2 linked regions of the Verrucosispora sp. NA02020 genome follow. The protein of the gene in region 1 interacts with the protein of each later gene in a pairwise test. Links are inferred from orthologs where the notes say so. Each region holds a gene or a part of one and is shown on either strand. Other genes may lie near its edges.

Evidence for each region. Proteins that work in one complex are often made in the same cells at the same time.
Region 2: the proteins of HUT12_RS28110 (region 1) and dnaE interact in binary tests that used the Escherichia coli proteins (3 or more experiments, as listed by UniProt). The link is inferred for Verrucosispora sp. NA02020 from one-to-one orthologs.

The regions. Positions count from the first base shown.
Region 1 is NZ_CP054923.1:6,308,173-6,313,135, reverse strand. The notes cover bases 2,137-4,963. They hold HUT12_RS28110 (pyridoxal phosphate-dependent aminotransferase), read right to left. Parts: upstream 4,234-4,963; coding sequence 3,040-4,233; downstream 2,137-3,039. Other genes in these bases: glmS (glutamine--fructose-6-phosphate transaminase (isomerizing)), read left to right, coding at 4,389-4,963; glmM (phosphoglucosamine mutase), read left to right, coding at 2,137-2,941. In the rest of the region: HUT12_RS28130 (NarK family nitrate/nitrite MFS transporter), read left to right, coding at 1-334; rplM (50S ribosomal protein L13), read left to right, coding at 542-985; rpsI (30S ribosomal protein S9), read left to right, coding at 1,006-1,470; more of glmM, read left to right, coding at 1,589-2,136. UniProt on the Escherichia coli protein: Shows aminotransferase activity with methionine and histidine as substrates, and to a lesser extent also with phenylalanine.
Region 2 is NZ_CP054923.1:2,442,730-2,450,623, forward strand. What follows is about bases 1,766-5,877. They hold dnaE (DNA polymerase III subunit alpha), read left to right. Parts: upstream 1,766-2,143; coding sequence 2,144-5,677; downstream 5,678-5,877. Other genes in these bases: HUT12_RS10750 (aminotransferase class V-fold PLP-dependent enzyme), read left to right, coding at 5,805-5,877. Also shown: HUT12_RS10730 (LemA family protein), read right to left, coding at 1-19; HUT12_RS10735 (permease prefix domain 1-containing protein), read right to left, coding at 158-1,102; HUT12_RS10740 (PadR family transcriptional regulator), read right to left, coding at 1,099-1,440; more of HUT12_RS10750, read left to right, coding at 5,878-6,842; HUT12_RS10755 (hypothetical protein), read right to left, coding at 6,959-7,546; HUT12_RS10760 (hypothetical protein), read right to left, coding at 7,543-7,894. UniProt on the Escherichia coli protein: DNA polymerase III is a complex, multichain enzyme responsible for most of the replicative synthesis in bacteria. This DNA polymerase also exhibits 3' to 5' exonuclease activity. The alpha chain is the DNA polymerase catalytic subunit.

The sequences.
Region 1 (4,963 bases):
CTTCCTGCTGCTCTTCGTCGCCACCGGGGTGGGCAACGGCTCGACCTACCGGATGATCAGCAAGATCTTCCGGGTCAAGGGCGAGGACCTGGGCGGTACGCCGGAGGTGATGCTGGCGATGCGTCGGCAGGCCGCCGGTGCGCTGGGCATCATCTCCGCGGTCGGCGCCTTCGGCGGTTTCCTGGTGCCGATCTGTTACGCCTGGGCCCGGTCGACCTACGGCGGGATCCAGCCGGCCCTGCGCTTCTATGTCGGTTTCTTCCTGGTGTTGCTGGCGGTCACCTGGGTGGCGTACCTCCGGCCGGGGTCCCGGATGGCGCGGGCACGGGTCTGAGGGGGTATTGTCCCTCCATCCGGCGCGCCCGCCGGACCCCCGTTTTGACCGGCCGACGGGGCTACGGGTATCGTTGCCTGCTGTTGTACGACATCTGTGGGCGTGCCGCCTGAGGTACGCTTGGTCGTTCGTGCGCGCTGGTCCGACCGGGAAGCCCTGGTCACCTCGGCGCGCTACCCCAGACCGACGACGAGACAAGGTAGACCTGTGCGTACGTACAGCCCGAAGCCGGGTGAGATCGAGCGTCAGTGGCACGTCATCGACGCCTCTGATGTCGTGCTGGGCCGCTTGGCCACCCACGCCGCCACGCTGCTGCGGGGCAAGCACAAGCCGACTTTCGCGCCGCACGTCGACACGGGCGACTTCGTCGTCATCGTGAACGCGGGCAAGGTCGCGCTGACCGGCAACAAGCGGCAGCAGAAGATCGCCTACCGCCACTCCGGCTACCCGGGCGGCCTGAAGCAGGTCGGTTACGAGGAGCTGCTCGCCAAGCGCCCCGACCGGGCCATCGAGCTGGCTGTCAAGGGGATGCTCCCGCACAACAAGCTGGGCCGTCAGCTGATCAAGAAGCTGAAGGTCTACGCCGGTGCCGAGCACCCGCACGGCGCGCAGCAGCCGGCGCCGTTCGAGATCAAGCAGATCGCGCAGTGAGCGCGGGCGAAGGAAGCAGCATGACCGACATCACCGCCACCGAGGTCGCCCCCGAGGCCACCGAGGCGCCGGCGCCCGTCGCCCGCGCGCCTCGTGGTGACCGCCCGATCCAGACCGTGGGTCGGCGCAAGGAGGCCATCGTCCGAGTCCGGATCGTGCCGGGCACCGGCAAGATCACGTGCAACGGACGCGACCTGGAAGCCTACTTCCCGAGCAAGGTGCACCAGCAGCTGATCAAGGACCCGCTGGTCACCGCCGAGAAGCCCGAGGCCTTCGACGTGATCGCCAACCTGCGGGGCGGCGGCACCACCGGCCAGGCCGGCGCGCTGCGGCTGGCCATCGCGCGGGCGCTGATCGTCAACGAGCCCGACGACCGCCCGGCCCTCAAGAAGGCCGGCTTCCTGACCCGTGACGCGCGGGTCAAGGAGAGCAAGAAGTACGGCCTCAAGAAGGCCCGTAAGGCTCCCCAGTACTCGAAGCGCTGATCTCCAGCCGCACCTTGTACTTCTGACGGACGGCCGGTCCGCCTCCCCTCGACCCGGGGAGGTGGACCGGCCGTCCGCTTTTCACCTGTAACGGCAGTTTCATCGGAGGTTGGTGGGTATGGGCCGGTTGTTCGGCACGGACGGCGTACGCGGGCGGGCGAACGTCGACCTCACCCCGGAGTTGGCGCTCTCGGTGGCCGTCGCGGCCGCCCACACCCTCGCCGAGTCGGATCGCAGTCACGCTCCGATCGCCGTGGTCGGCCGGGACACCCGCGCCAGCGGCGAGATGCTGGAGGCGGCCGTGGTGGCCGGACTGACCAGCGCCGGAGCGACCGTGGTCCGGGTCGGCGTGCTGCCCACCCCGGCGGTGGCGTTCCTCACCGCCGAGGCCAAGGCGGATCTCGGGGTGATGCTCTCCGCCTCGCACAACCCGATGCCGGACAACGGGATCAAGCTCTTCGCGGCTGGTGGGCACAAGCTGCCCGACGAGATCGAGATGCGGATCGAGGCGGCCATCGAGGCCAACGCCACCACCGCCTGGACGCGGCCGGTCGGTGCGGGCGTGGGCCGCGTACACGACCTGCTCGACGGCGCCGACCACTACGTGCAGCACCTGGCGGGCACCGTGCCGCACCGGCTCGACGGGATCAAGGTCGTGGTGGACTGCGCCAACGGCGCCGCCGCCGAGGTCGCCCCGGCCGTGTACCGCGAGGCGGGCGCCGAGGTCGTCGCGATCTACGCCGAGCCGGACGGGCTCAACATCAACGACGGGTGCGGCTCGAACCACATCGCCGCCCTGCAACAGGCCGTGGTCGAGCACGGCGCACACCTCGGTATCGCGCACGACGGCGACGCCGACCGCTGCGTGGCGGTCACCGCCGACGGCGACGAGGTCGACGGCGACCAGGTGATGGCGATCCTGGCGCTGGCCATGCGGGAGGCCGGCACGCTGACCGGGGACACCCTGGTCGCCACCGTGATGAGCAACCTCGGCCTGCGCCTGGCCATGTCCGCCGAGGGCATCCGGCTGATCGAGACCAAGGTGGGCGACCGGTACGTGCTGGAGGAACTGCGCGCCTCCGGGCTGGCGCTCGGCGGTGAGCAGAGTGGACACATCGTCATGCCCGCGTACGCCACCACCGGCGACGGGGTGCTGACCGGGCTGCACCTGATGGCCCGGATGGCCGCCACCGGCCGGACCCTGGCGGACCTCGCGGCGGTGGTGACCAAGCTGCCGCAGGTGCTGATCAACGTGCCGGTGGGTGACCGCACCGTCGGTGCCGCCGCGCCCGCCGTCCGCGCCGAGGTGGAACGCGCCGAGGCCGAGCTGGGCGAGACGGGACGGGTGCTGCTGCGCCCCTCGGGCACCGAGCCGCTGGTGCGGGTGATGGTCGAGGCGGCCACCGAGGCGACCGCACGGAAGGTCGCCGAGCGGATCGCCGAACAGGTCCGCACGGCCAGCCCGGCCTGACCGACGCGACGGCCGGTACACGCGGCAGGGCGGCCGTGGTGCCCCCTGCTCACCCGGTCGGCGGCGCGCCGTCGGGCCCGGACGCGCTGACCGCCGGGTCAGGCGTGCGCGCCTGCCCGGCGTAGCCGGGCCACCGCCTCGGTCAGCACCTCCGGGCGTTTGCAGAACGCGAACCGCACCAGCCGCCGGCCGGCCTCCGGGTCGTCGTAGAAGACCTGGGTGGGTACGGCCACCACGCCGCAGCGCTCCGGCAACGTCCGGCAGAAGTCGACGCCGTCGGTGCCGCCGAGGGCGGTGATGTCGGCGGTGACGAAGTACGTCCCCTCCGGCGTGAGCACGTCGAAGCCGGCGTCGCCGAGCCCGCTGATCAACTGGTCGCGGCGGGCCTGCATGCCGTCTCGGAAGTCGGTGAAGTAGGCGTCGGGCAGGGCGAGGGCCACCGCGACCGCAGGTTGCAGTGGCGCCGCGTTGACGAAGGTGAGGAACTGCTTGACCCGCAGCACCGCCGAGACGAGTGCCGCCGGACCGCTGACCCAGCCCACCTTCCAGCCGGTGCAGGAGAACGTCTTGCCGGCCGACGAGACGCGGAGCGTGCGCTCGCGCATGCCGGGCAGCGTGGCCAGTGGGACGTGCCCGGTCGACGCGTCGGTGAAGACCAGGTGCTCGTACACCTCGTCGGTGACCGCGTACGCGCCGTGCTCCTGGCACAGCTCGGCGATCAGCGACAACTCGGCCGGGGTGAAGACCTTGCCGGTCGGGTTGTGCGGGGAGTTCAGCAGCACCAGTCGGGTCCGCGGCCCGAACGCGGCCCGCAGGTCCGCCGGGTCGAAGGCGTACCGCCCGTCGTCGCCGGGCCGCAGCGTGACCGGTCGCCGGACGGCTCCGGCCAGCGTGACCGAGGCGGCGTACGAGTCGTAGTAGGGCTCGAAGCAGACCACCTCGTCGCCCGGCTCGCAGAGACCGAGGATCGCGGCGGCGATCGCCTCGGTGGCGCCCGCCGTGATCACGATCTCGCCGTCCGGGTCGTACTCCAGGCCCCAGAACCGGCGCTGGTGTGCCGCCACGGCGGCGCGCAGCTCCGGTACGCCGGGGCCGGGAGGGTACTGGTTGCGGCCGGCCCGCAGCGCCTCGGCGGCGGCGGCGAGCATCTCGGGCGGGCCGTCGGTGTCCGGGAAACCCTGTCCGAGGTTGACCGCGCCGGTACGCACGGCCAGAGCGGACATCTCGGCGAAAACCGTCGTCCCGAACGGGCGCATCCGGCTCACCAGCGGGTCGACATCGGTGCTCGTCACACGGTCAGGGTACGGCTGGGCCCGGTCGTCCTGCCCGCCCCCGCTTGCGTGCGAGGTGACACCGATCACCGTGTAGCGCTAATCGCTCAAATTCAGTGATTGTTTACCCGGCTTTCGCGCAGACATCGTGAGCGGATCTGGTTAGGCTGCCTCCCATGTGTGGAATCGTGGGGTACGCCGGCAGTCGGCCGGCGCTCGGTATCGTGCTCGACGGCCTGCGGCGGCTGGAGTACCGCGGCTACGACTCGGCGGGTGTCGCCGTGGTCTGCGACGGGCAGCTGCTGACCGAGAAGAAGGCCGGCAAGCTGGCCAACCTGGAGAAGGTGCTCTCCGAGCGTGCCGCCGAGGACCCGGCCGGCTGCGGAGCCAGCCCGATCGGCATCGGCGACGGCACCACCGGCATCGGGCACACCCGGTGGGCCACCCACGGCGGCCCCACGGACCGCAACGCGCACCCGCACCTGTCACCCGACGGCGGGGTCGCGGTGATCCACAACGGCATCATCGAGAACTTCGCCAAGCTCCGCACCGAGCTGGAGGACGACGGCGTCCAGTTCGTCAGTGACACCGACACCGAGTGCGCCGCGCACCTGCTCGCCAAGGCCCTGGCCGAGCTGCGGGCCGCCGGCCACCCGGACGGGCCGCAGTTGCTCGCCGCCGCCATGCGGGTGGTCTGCCAGCGGCTGGAGGGTGCCTTCACGCTGCTCGCGGTGGACGCCGGGGTGCCCGG
Region 2 (7,894 bases), 3.9 Mb from region 1 along the record:
ATCCGATGATCAGTTCCATGGCCGCTCCCTCGGTTGCACGTCGGTTCCAGCGCTCATGATCGTACGGGCGACGGTCCAGAGCTGCCCGTTCTCCCCTGAGGTGTACGCCCGGTGAGGGCGGGACCGCTATGCGTCCCGCCCTCACCCGACTGTCGGATCAGCGTCCGGCCCGGTACGCCTTGACCGCGCTGTCGGCGACGTCCCAGATGGCGATCACGACGATCACCACGATGCTGATCCGGCTGACCGTGGCGAGGCCGCCGTCGCGCAGCCAGGCGAAACGGTCGACGAACTCCGGGTTGAGCAGCCGCTCGTCCTGGAGCAGCCAGATCGCCGGCACCGCGAAGCCCAGGTTGAGCAGGACGTTGACGCCGACCAGCGGCCAGGTCCACCGGCGGGCCCGGTACTTGGCGAACTCCAGACCGATGCTGGCGACCAGGACCACGAGGAACACCGGCAGCCAGAACGTCCAGAGCGCCGGGTCGAGGATCGGCAGCCGGTCGCCGTCACCGATCACCCGCTGGAACTGCTGCCACGGCAGGAAGGCGATGAACAGGACCAGGAACACGATCGAGGCCACCACGTCGGTGAGGCTGACGTCCCGCTCGACGGGTTCCTCGGGTAGTTGGTCGACGGTCCATTCCGGCAGGTGCAGCGGGGTGCCGAACCGTTCCATCGCCGCGAAGACAAGCGTCACCCAGAAGCCGATGTGCACCGCGACGTTGAACGCCGCCCCGATGCCCTCGCCGACCGCGCCGGCCGGGTTCTCGGCGGTGGTGGCCTCCAGCACGCCCATCAGCACGCCGACGACGGCGGGCACGGTGCTCAGCAGCACGATCATCAGGCGTTGCCAGGCCGGGTAGTACTCCGGGCCGATGAGCTGGAGTCTCCGGTCGCTGTAGCGAGCGGCCAACTGTGCCGGGTTGCCCAGCTCGGTGAGGACCTCGCGCTCGGCGGTGGTGGCGTCGAGCCCGGCGGCGGTCCGGCCGTCGACCATGTCGGCGATCGAGGCGCGCAACTCGTCGGCGATCTCCGCACGCCGTCCGGTCGGCACGGAACGCAGCGTGGCGGCGAGATACCGGTCGGTCAGGGAGGTCGTCATCTCCGGGCTCCTTCGATCAGGTCGGTCAGGGAGGTCTGTACGGCGGAGAGGTCGTCCAGCAGCCGGCGCAGCACCTGCTCGCCGGACTCGCTGGTGCGGTAGAACTTGCGCGGCCGGCTCTCCTCGGTGTTCCACTCGCTGCTCAGCAGCCCCTGCTCCTCCAGCCGGCGCAGCAGTGGATAGAGCGTGTTGGCGTCCACCGGGAAGCCGTGCCCGGTGAGCCGTTGCAGGAGTGCGTAGCCGTAGTCGGGTCGACGCAGCGCGACCAGGCTGGCCACCACCACCGTTCCCCGGCGTAGCTCCTGGAGGTGTGTCCGTAGGACGTCGTCGCTGACCATGCGTCACACGATAGTGTGTGCCACACAGCATTGTCCAGCGCGCAATAGTGTCCGCCACGCGACATGGTGTCAGCGCGAGGCGTTCCTCGCCACAAACGAGACCCCGCCCCCGCCCCGCCCCGCCCCCCCGGCCCCCCGCCCCCGCCCCCCGCTCTGCCCCTGCCCCGTGGGGCTGGCCCCAGTTGATCAAGAAGTTTTGATCACGGAAGGAGGGTGTCGAGGGCGCAAACTCCTTGGTCATCTGCTGCGCCCGCCCACTCTCGGCACAGCGCGCTCTGGTGCAGACGGTCCAGCGGGGAGCTGGCCGTGCCGACCTGACTTCCCGTCGCCAGGCTCTGTGGTTCCGCAGCTCATCGATCATGGAGTCGAGGTCGCGGATATGTACTGGTATGCGCGTTATGGAACTGCCACAACTCCATGATCGGCGGGGCGAGTGGCGGAGTGGTGGGCGGCGGAGTGGTGGGCGGCGGGTGGTGGGAGGTCGGGTGGTGGTGGGCGGGCGGTTGGTCGTACACGGTGATGGGCCTGGTCGACGGGGGCGCGGCCGCTACCTCGTCGGGTCGGTGGGGTCGGCCGCGCGTATCGGGCCAGCATGATCCGCGACACCTCGGCGGACCGGGGGTGCGCGGCGCGCTGGAACGGCCTCCGGCGGCAGGGTTAGGGTTAGCCCCGACCGTCTCGATCATCCGACCCGGGGGGCTCCGTGGGCGATTCGTTCGCGCATCTGCACGTGCACACGGAGTACTCGATGCTCGACGGTGCGGCCCGCCTCAAGGACCTGTTCGCCGAGGTCAAGCGGCAGGGGATGCCGGCCGTGGCGATGACCGACCACGGCAACATGCACGGCGCGAACGACTTCTACAAGCAGGCCATGGCCGCCGGGGTCACCCCGATCCTGGGCATCGAGGCGTACGTGGCGCCGGAGTCGCGGTTCCACAAGAAGCGGGTGCGCTGGGGTCGCCCGGAGCAGAAGAGCGACGACGTCTCCGGCAGTGGCGGTTACACGCACAAGACGATCTGGGCGCGCAACAAGACCGGCCTGCACAACCTCTTCACGCTGACCAGCAAGGCGTACACCGAGGGCTACTTCGTCAAGTGGCCCCGGATGGACGCCGAGCTGCTGGCCGAGTGCGCCGACGGGCTGATGGCGACCACCGGCTGCCCCTCCGGCGAGGTGCAGACCCGGCTGCGGCTCGGCCACGACGCGCAGGCCCTGGAGGCCGCCGCGAAGTACCAGGACATCTTCGGCAAGGAGAACTACTTCCTGGAGCTGATGGACCACGGCCTGGACATCGAGAAGAGGGTCCGGGACGGGCTGGTCGAGATCGGTCGCAAGCTGGGCATCCCGCCGGTGGTCACCAACGACTCGCACTACACGCACGAGGCGCAGTCCGAGGCGCACGACGTGCTGCTCTGCGTGCAGACCGGCAGCAACGTCGCCGACCCGAACCGGTTCAAGTTCGGCGGCAGCGGCTACTACATCAAGTCCGCCGACGAGATGCGCGGTGTGGACGGCTCCGACGTCTGGCTGGAGGGCTGCCGCAACACGCTGCTGGTGGCCGAGCGGGTCGACCCGACCGGGATGTTCGAGTTCCACAACCTGATGCCGCGCTTCCCGGTGCCCGAGGGCGAGACCGAGGAGTCCTGGTTCCGCAAGGAGACCTTCGTCGGCCTGGCCCGCCGCTACCCGCAGGGCATCCCCGAGGGCCACGTCGTGCAGGCCGAGTACGAGCTGGGCGTCATCATCCAGATGGGTTTCCCGTCGTACTTCCTCGTGGTCGCCGACTTCATCCAGTGGGCCAAGAACCAGGGCATCGCGGTCGGCCCCGGCCGGGGTTCGGCGGCCGGTTCGCTGGTCGCGTACGCGCTGGGCATCACCGACCTGGACCCGATCCCGCACGGGCTGATCTTCGAGCGGTTCCTCAACCCCGAGCGCGTCTCCATGCCGGATGTCGACATCGACTTCGACGAGCGTCGGCGCGGTGAGGTGATCAAGTACGTCACCGACAAGTGGGGCGAGGACAAGGTGGCGCAGATCGCCACCTTCGGCACGATCAAGGCGAAGGCCGCGATCAAGGACTCGGCGCGGGTGCTCGGCTACCCGTACGCGGTCGGCGACCGGATCACCAAGGCCATGCCGCCGGCCGTGATGGGCAAGGACATCCCGCTCGAAGGCATCTTCGACCCGAAGCACCCCCGGTATGCCGAGGCCGGCGAGATCCGGGGCATGTACGAGTCCGAGGCCGACGTCAAGAAGGTCATCGACACCGCCCGGGGCATCGAGGGGCTGATCCGGCAGACCGGTGTGCACGCCGCCGGTGTGATCATGTCGGCCGAGCCGATCATCGAGCACATCCCGCTGATGCGTCGGGACTCCGACGGGGTCATCATCACCCAGTTCGACTACCCGACGTGCGAGTCGCTCGGGCTGTTGAAGATGGACTTCCTCGGCCTGCGCAACCTCACCATCATCGACGACGCGGTCAAGAACATCCAGCTCAACCACGGCAAGGAACTCGACCTGCTGGGCCTGCCGCTGGACGACAAGCCCGCGTACGAGCTGCTGGCCCGGGGCGACACCCTGGGCGTGTTCCAACTCGACGGCGGGCCGATGCGGTCGCTGCTGCGGATGATGAAGCCGGACAACTTCGAGGACATCTCCGCCGTGCTGGCGCTGTACCGCCCCGGCCCGATGGGCGTCGACTCGCACACCAACTACGCGCTGCGCAAGAACGGCCTCCAGGAGATCACCCCGATCCACCCGGAGCTGGAGGAGCCGCTGCGGGAGATCCTCGCCCCCACCTACGGCCTGATCGTCTATCAGGAGCAGGTGCAGCGCGCCGCGCAGATCCTCGCCGGCTACACGCTCGGCCAGGCCGACCTGCTGCGTCGGGCGATGGGCAAGAAGAAGAAGGAGATCCTCGACAAGGAGTTCGGCCCGTTCCGGGACGGCTGCCGCGAACACGGCTACTCCGACGAGGCCGTCCAGAAGGTCTGGGACGTGCTGGTCCCGTTCGCCGGGTACGCCTTCAACAAGGCGCACTCGGCCGCGTACGGGCTGGTGTCGTACTGGACGGCGTACCTGAAGGCGCACTACCCGGCCGAGTACATGGCGGCGCTGCTGACCTCCGTCGGCGACGACAAGGACAAGATGGCCATGTACCTGTCGGAGTGCCGCCGGATGGGCATCCAGGTGCTGCCGCCGGACGTGAACACCTCCGCCGGGCCGTTCACCCCGGTCGGCAAGGAGATCCGCTTCGGCCTCGGCGCGATCCGCAACGTCGGCGCCAACGTGGTGGCGGCGATCATGCGGTGCCGCGACGAGAAGGGCGAGTACGCGGACTTCTACGACTTCCTGTCCAAGGTGGACGCGGTGGTCTGCAACAAGAAGACCATCGAATCGCTGATCAAGGCCGGGGCGTTCGACTCGCTCAAGCATTCGCGCAAGGCGCTGCTCACCGTGCACGCCGACGCCATCGACGCGTACGCCGACGTGAAGCGCAAGGAGGCCGTCGGCCAGTACGACCTCTTCGGTTCGGGCTTCGGCGACACCGAGACGGCGACCACCACCACGGTCATGCCCGTCATCAGCGACGGCGAGTGGGACAAGCGCGACAAGCTCGCGTTCGAACGCGAGATGCTCGGCCTGTACGTCTCCGACCACCCGCTGTTCGGTCTGGAACACGTGCTGAACGCGGCGGCCGACTGCACCATCGCCACCCTGTCCGAGGAGGGCACCGTGCCCGACGGCGCGGTGGTCACCCTCGCCGGCATCCTCTCCGGCGTGCAGCGTCGGGTCACCAAACAGGGCCGAGCGTGGGCCTCGGCGACCCTGGAGGACCTGGCCGGTGGGGTGGAGGCGCTGTTCTTCCCGAACACCTACGAGGTGATCGGACAGTACATCGCCGAGGACGCCATCGTGGTGGTCAAGGGCCGGATCGACCGGCGCGACGACACCCCCCGCATCATGGCGATGGACATGCAGTTGCCGGACGTCAGCAGCAACCCGGCGAGCAAACCGGTCACCCTGACGATTCCGGTCAACCGGCTCACGCCACCGCTCGCCGACCGGCTCAAGGAGACCCTGCTGCTGCATCCCGGCGACACCGAGGTGCACGTGAAGCTGCACCGCAGCGGGCGCGTCGAGACCTGGCGACTCGGCCTGTTCCGGGTCGCCGCCACCACCGCCCTGATGGGTGACCTCAAGAGCGTCCTCGGCCCCGCCAACGTGAGCTGACCCTGCTCGGCCTGCACGACACGGGTGCCGGAACGGTTCTCGGAACGCAGGCCCTTAGCGCGGGTCGGGAGCCAGGGCGCGCGGATTGGCGCTGGGGCGCGGGCGTGACCAGGGCTAACGTCGGGGCGTGGAACTGGAACAGGCACAGAAGCTGTGGCAACCACAGCCCGGATGGCTGAACACCGCCAGTTACGGGCTGCCGCCGGACCCGGCGTGGGAGGCGTTGCAGGACGCGCTCGCGGCGTGGCGAGCCGGACGCGGCTCGTGGGAGGGCTGGAGCGAGACGACCGACCGGTCCCGGGCCGCGTTCGCCCAGCTGGTCGGGGTGCCGGTGGCAGACGTGTCGGTCGGCGCCGTCGTCTCCCAGATGCTGGCCCCGGTCGCCGCCGCACTGCCCGCCGGGGCGCGGGTGGTCGTTCCCGAGGTCGAGTTCACCTCCAACCTCTTCCCGTGGCTGGTGCAGGAGGAACGGGGCGTGCAGGTTCGCACCGTACCGCTGGACGGGCTGGTCGACGCGATCGACGACAGCACCGACCTGGTGGCGTTCAGCCTGGTGCAGTCCGCCGACGGGACGGTGGCCGCGTACGACGAGATCGTCGCGGCGGCCCGAGCGCACGGCGCGCTCGTCGTGGTGGACGCCACCCAGGCGTGCGGCTGGCTGCCGTTCGACGCGAGCCGGGCCGACGTGGTCGTGGCCGGCGGCTACAAGTGGCTGATGGGACCGCGGGGCACCGCGTTCGCGTACCTCGATCCGGCCCTGCGGGAGCGGCTGCGGCCCGACGCCGCCGGCTGGTACGCGGGCCGAGACCCGCACGCCTCCTACTACGGGCCGCCGCTGCGGCTCGCCGACGACGCCCGCCGCTTCGACATCTCGCCGTCCTGGTTCAACTGGGTCGGCGCGGCCCCGGCGCTGGAACTGCTGCTGGAGATCGGGGTGCCGGCCGTGTACGCGCACGACGTGGCGCTGGCCAACCGGTTCCTCACCGGCTTGGGGCGACCGCCCGGCGACAGCGCGATCGTCACCGTGGAGGTGCCCGACGCGCAGCACAAGCTGGAACGGGCCGGGGTACGCGCAGCCGTCCGGGCCGGCCGGGTCCGCGCCTCCTTCCACCTCTACACCACCCCCGAGGACGTAGACCTGGCCCTCGACGCCCTGCTGTCCTGATGTAAGGAAGGGCCCCCTGTTACCGCCTGGTGTATAGCAGGGGACCCTTCCTAACGTCGTGGATCCGTCGACGGCCGGCACCCTGTTGGGGGTGCCGGCCGTCGTGGTGGTGTGGGTCAGCTGTTCCAGTGTGCGGCGACGAGGTCGGCGGCCTGTTGTTCCCACTGGGCGTAGTGGTCGGGGAATGCGGAGACCTGGACGGTCTGGGCGGCGACGGTCAAGGGCATGTCCTGCCAGCCGTCGACCTGCTTGAGGCCCTTGAGGAAGGCGAGGGTGGAGTATTCGGGGTCGGTGATCTGTTCGACGGTGCCCCAACCGGAGGAGGGGCGCTGCTGGAACAGTCCCTGGGAGTCGTGGTCGTTGCGGGCGCCGAGGTGGCCGAGGTTCTGCAGCTTGGACTCCTGGAATGCGGTGCCGATGGCGATGACGGCGGCGCGTTCGTTCATGTCGGCCTTCTTCGTCGCGGCGATGATGGCCTTGGCGTTGGCGATCTGCTCGTTGTCGAGGTCGATGTGGGACTGGGTGCCCTGCACGCCGTGCGGGATGAGGGTGGTGGTGTCGGGCTTGTCGGCCTGGATGGCGGCGGTGATGGGGTTGGTCGGTGTGGTGTCGGTGGTGCTGTGGTTGAGGGGTCCGGCGGCGAGGCCGCCGGCGACGGTGAGTCCGGCGATGGCGAGGACGCTCGTCGTGGTGGTGTGGGTCAGCTGTTCCAGTGTGCGGCGACGAGGTCGGCGGCCTGTTGTTCCCACTGGGCGTAGTGGTCGGGGAATGCGGAGACCTGGACGGTCTGGGCGGCGACGGTCAAGGGCATGTCCTGCCAGCCGTCGACCTGCTTGAGGCCCTTGAGGAAGGCGAGGGTGGAGTATTCGGGGTCGGTGATCTGTTCGACGGTGCCCCAACCGGAGGAGGGGCGCTGCTGGAACAGTCCCTGGGAGTCGTGGTCGTTGCGGGCGCCGAGGTGGCCGAGGTTCTGCAGCTTGGACTCCTGGAATGCGGTGCCGATGGCGATGACGGCGGCGCGTTCGTTCATGTCGGCCTTCTTCGTCGCGGCG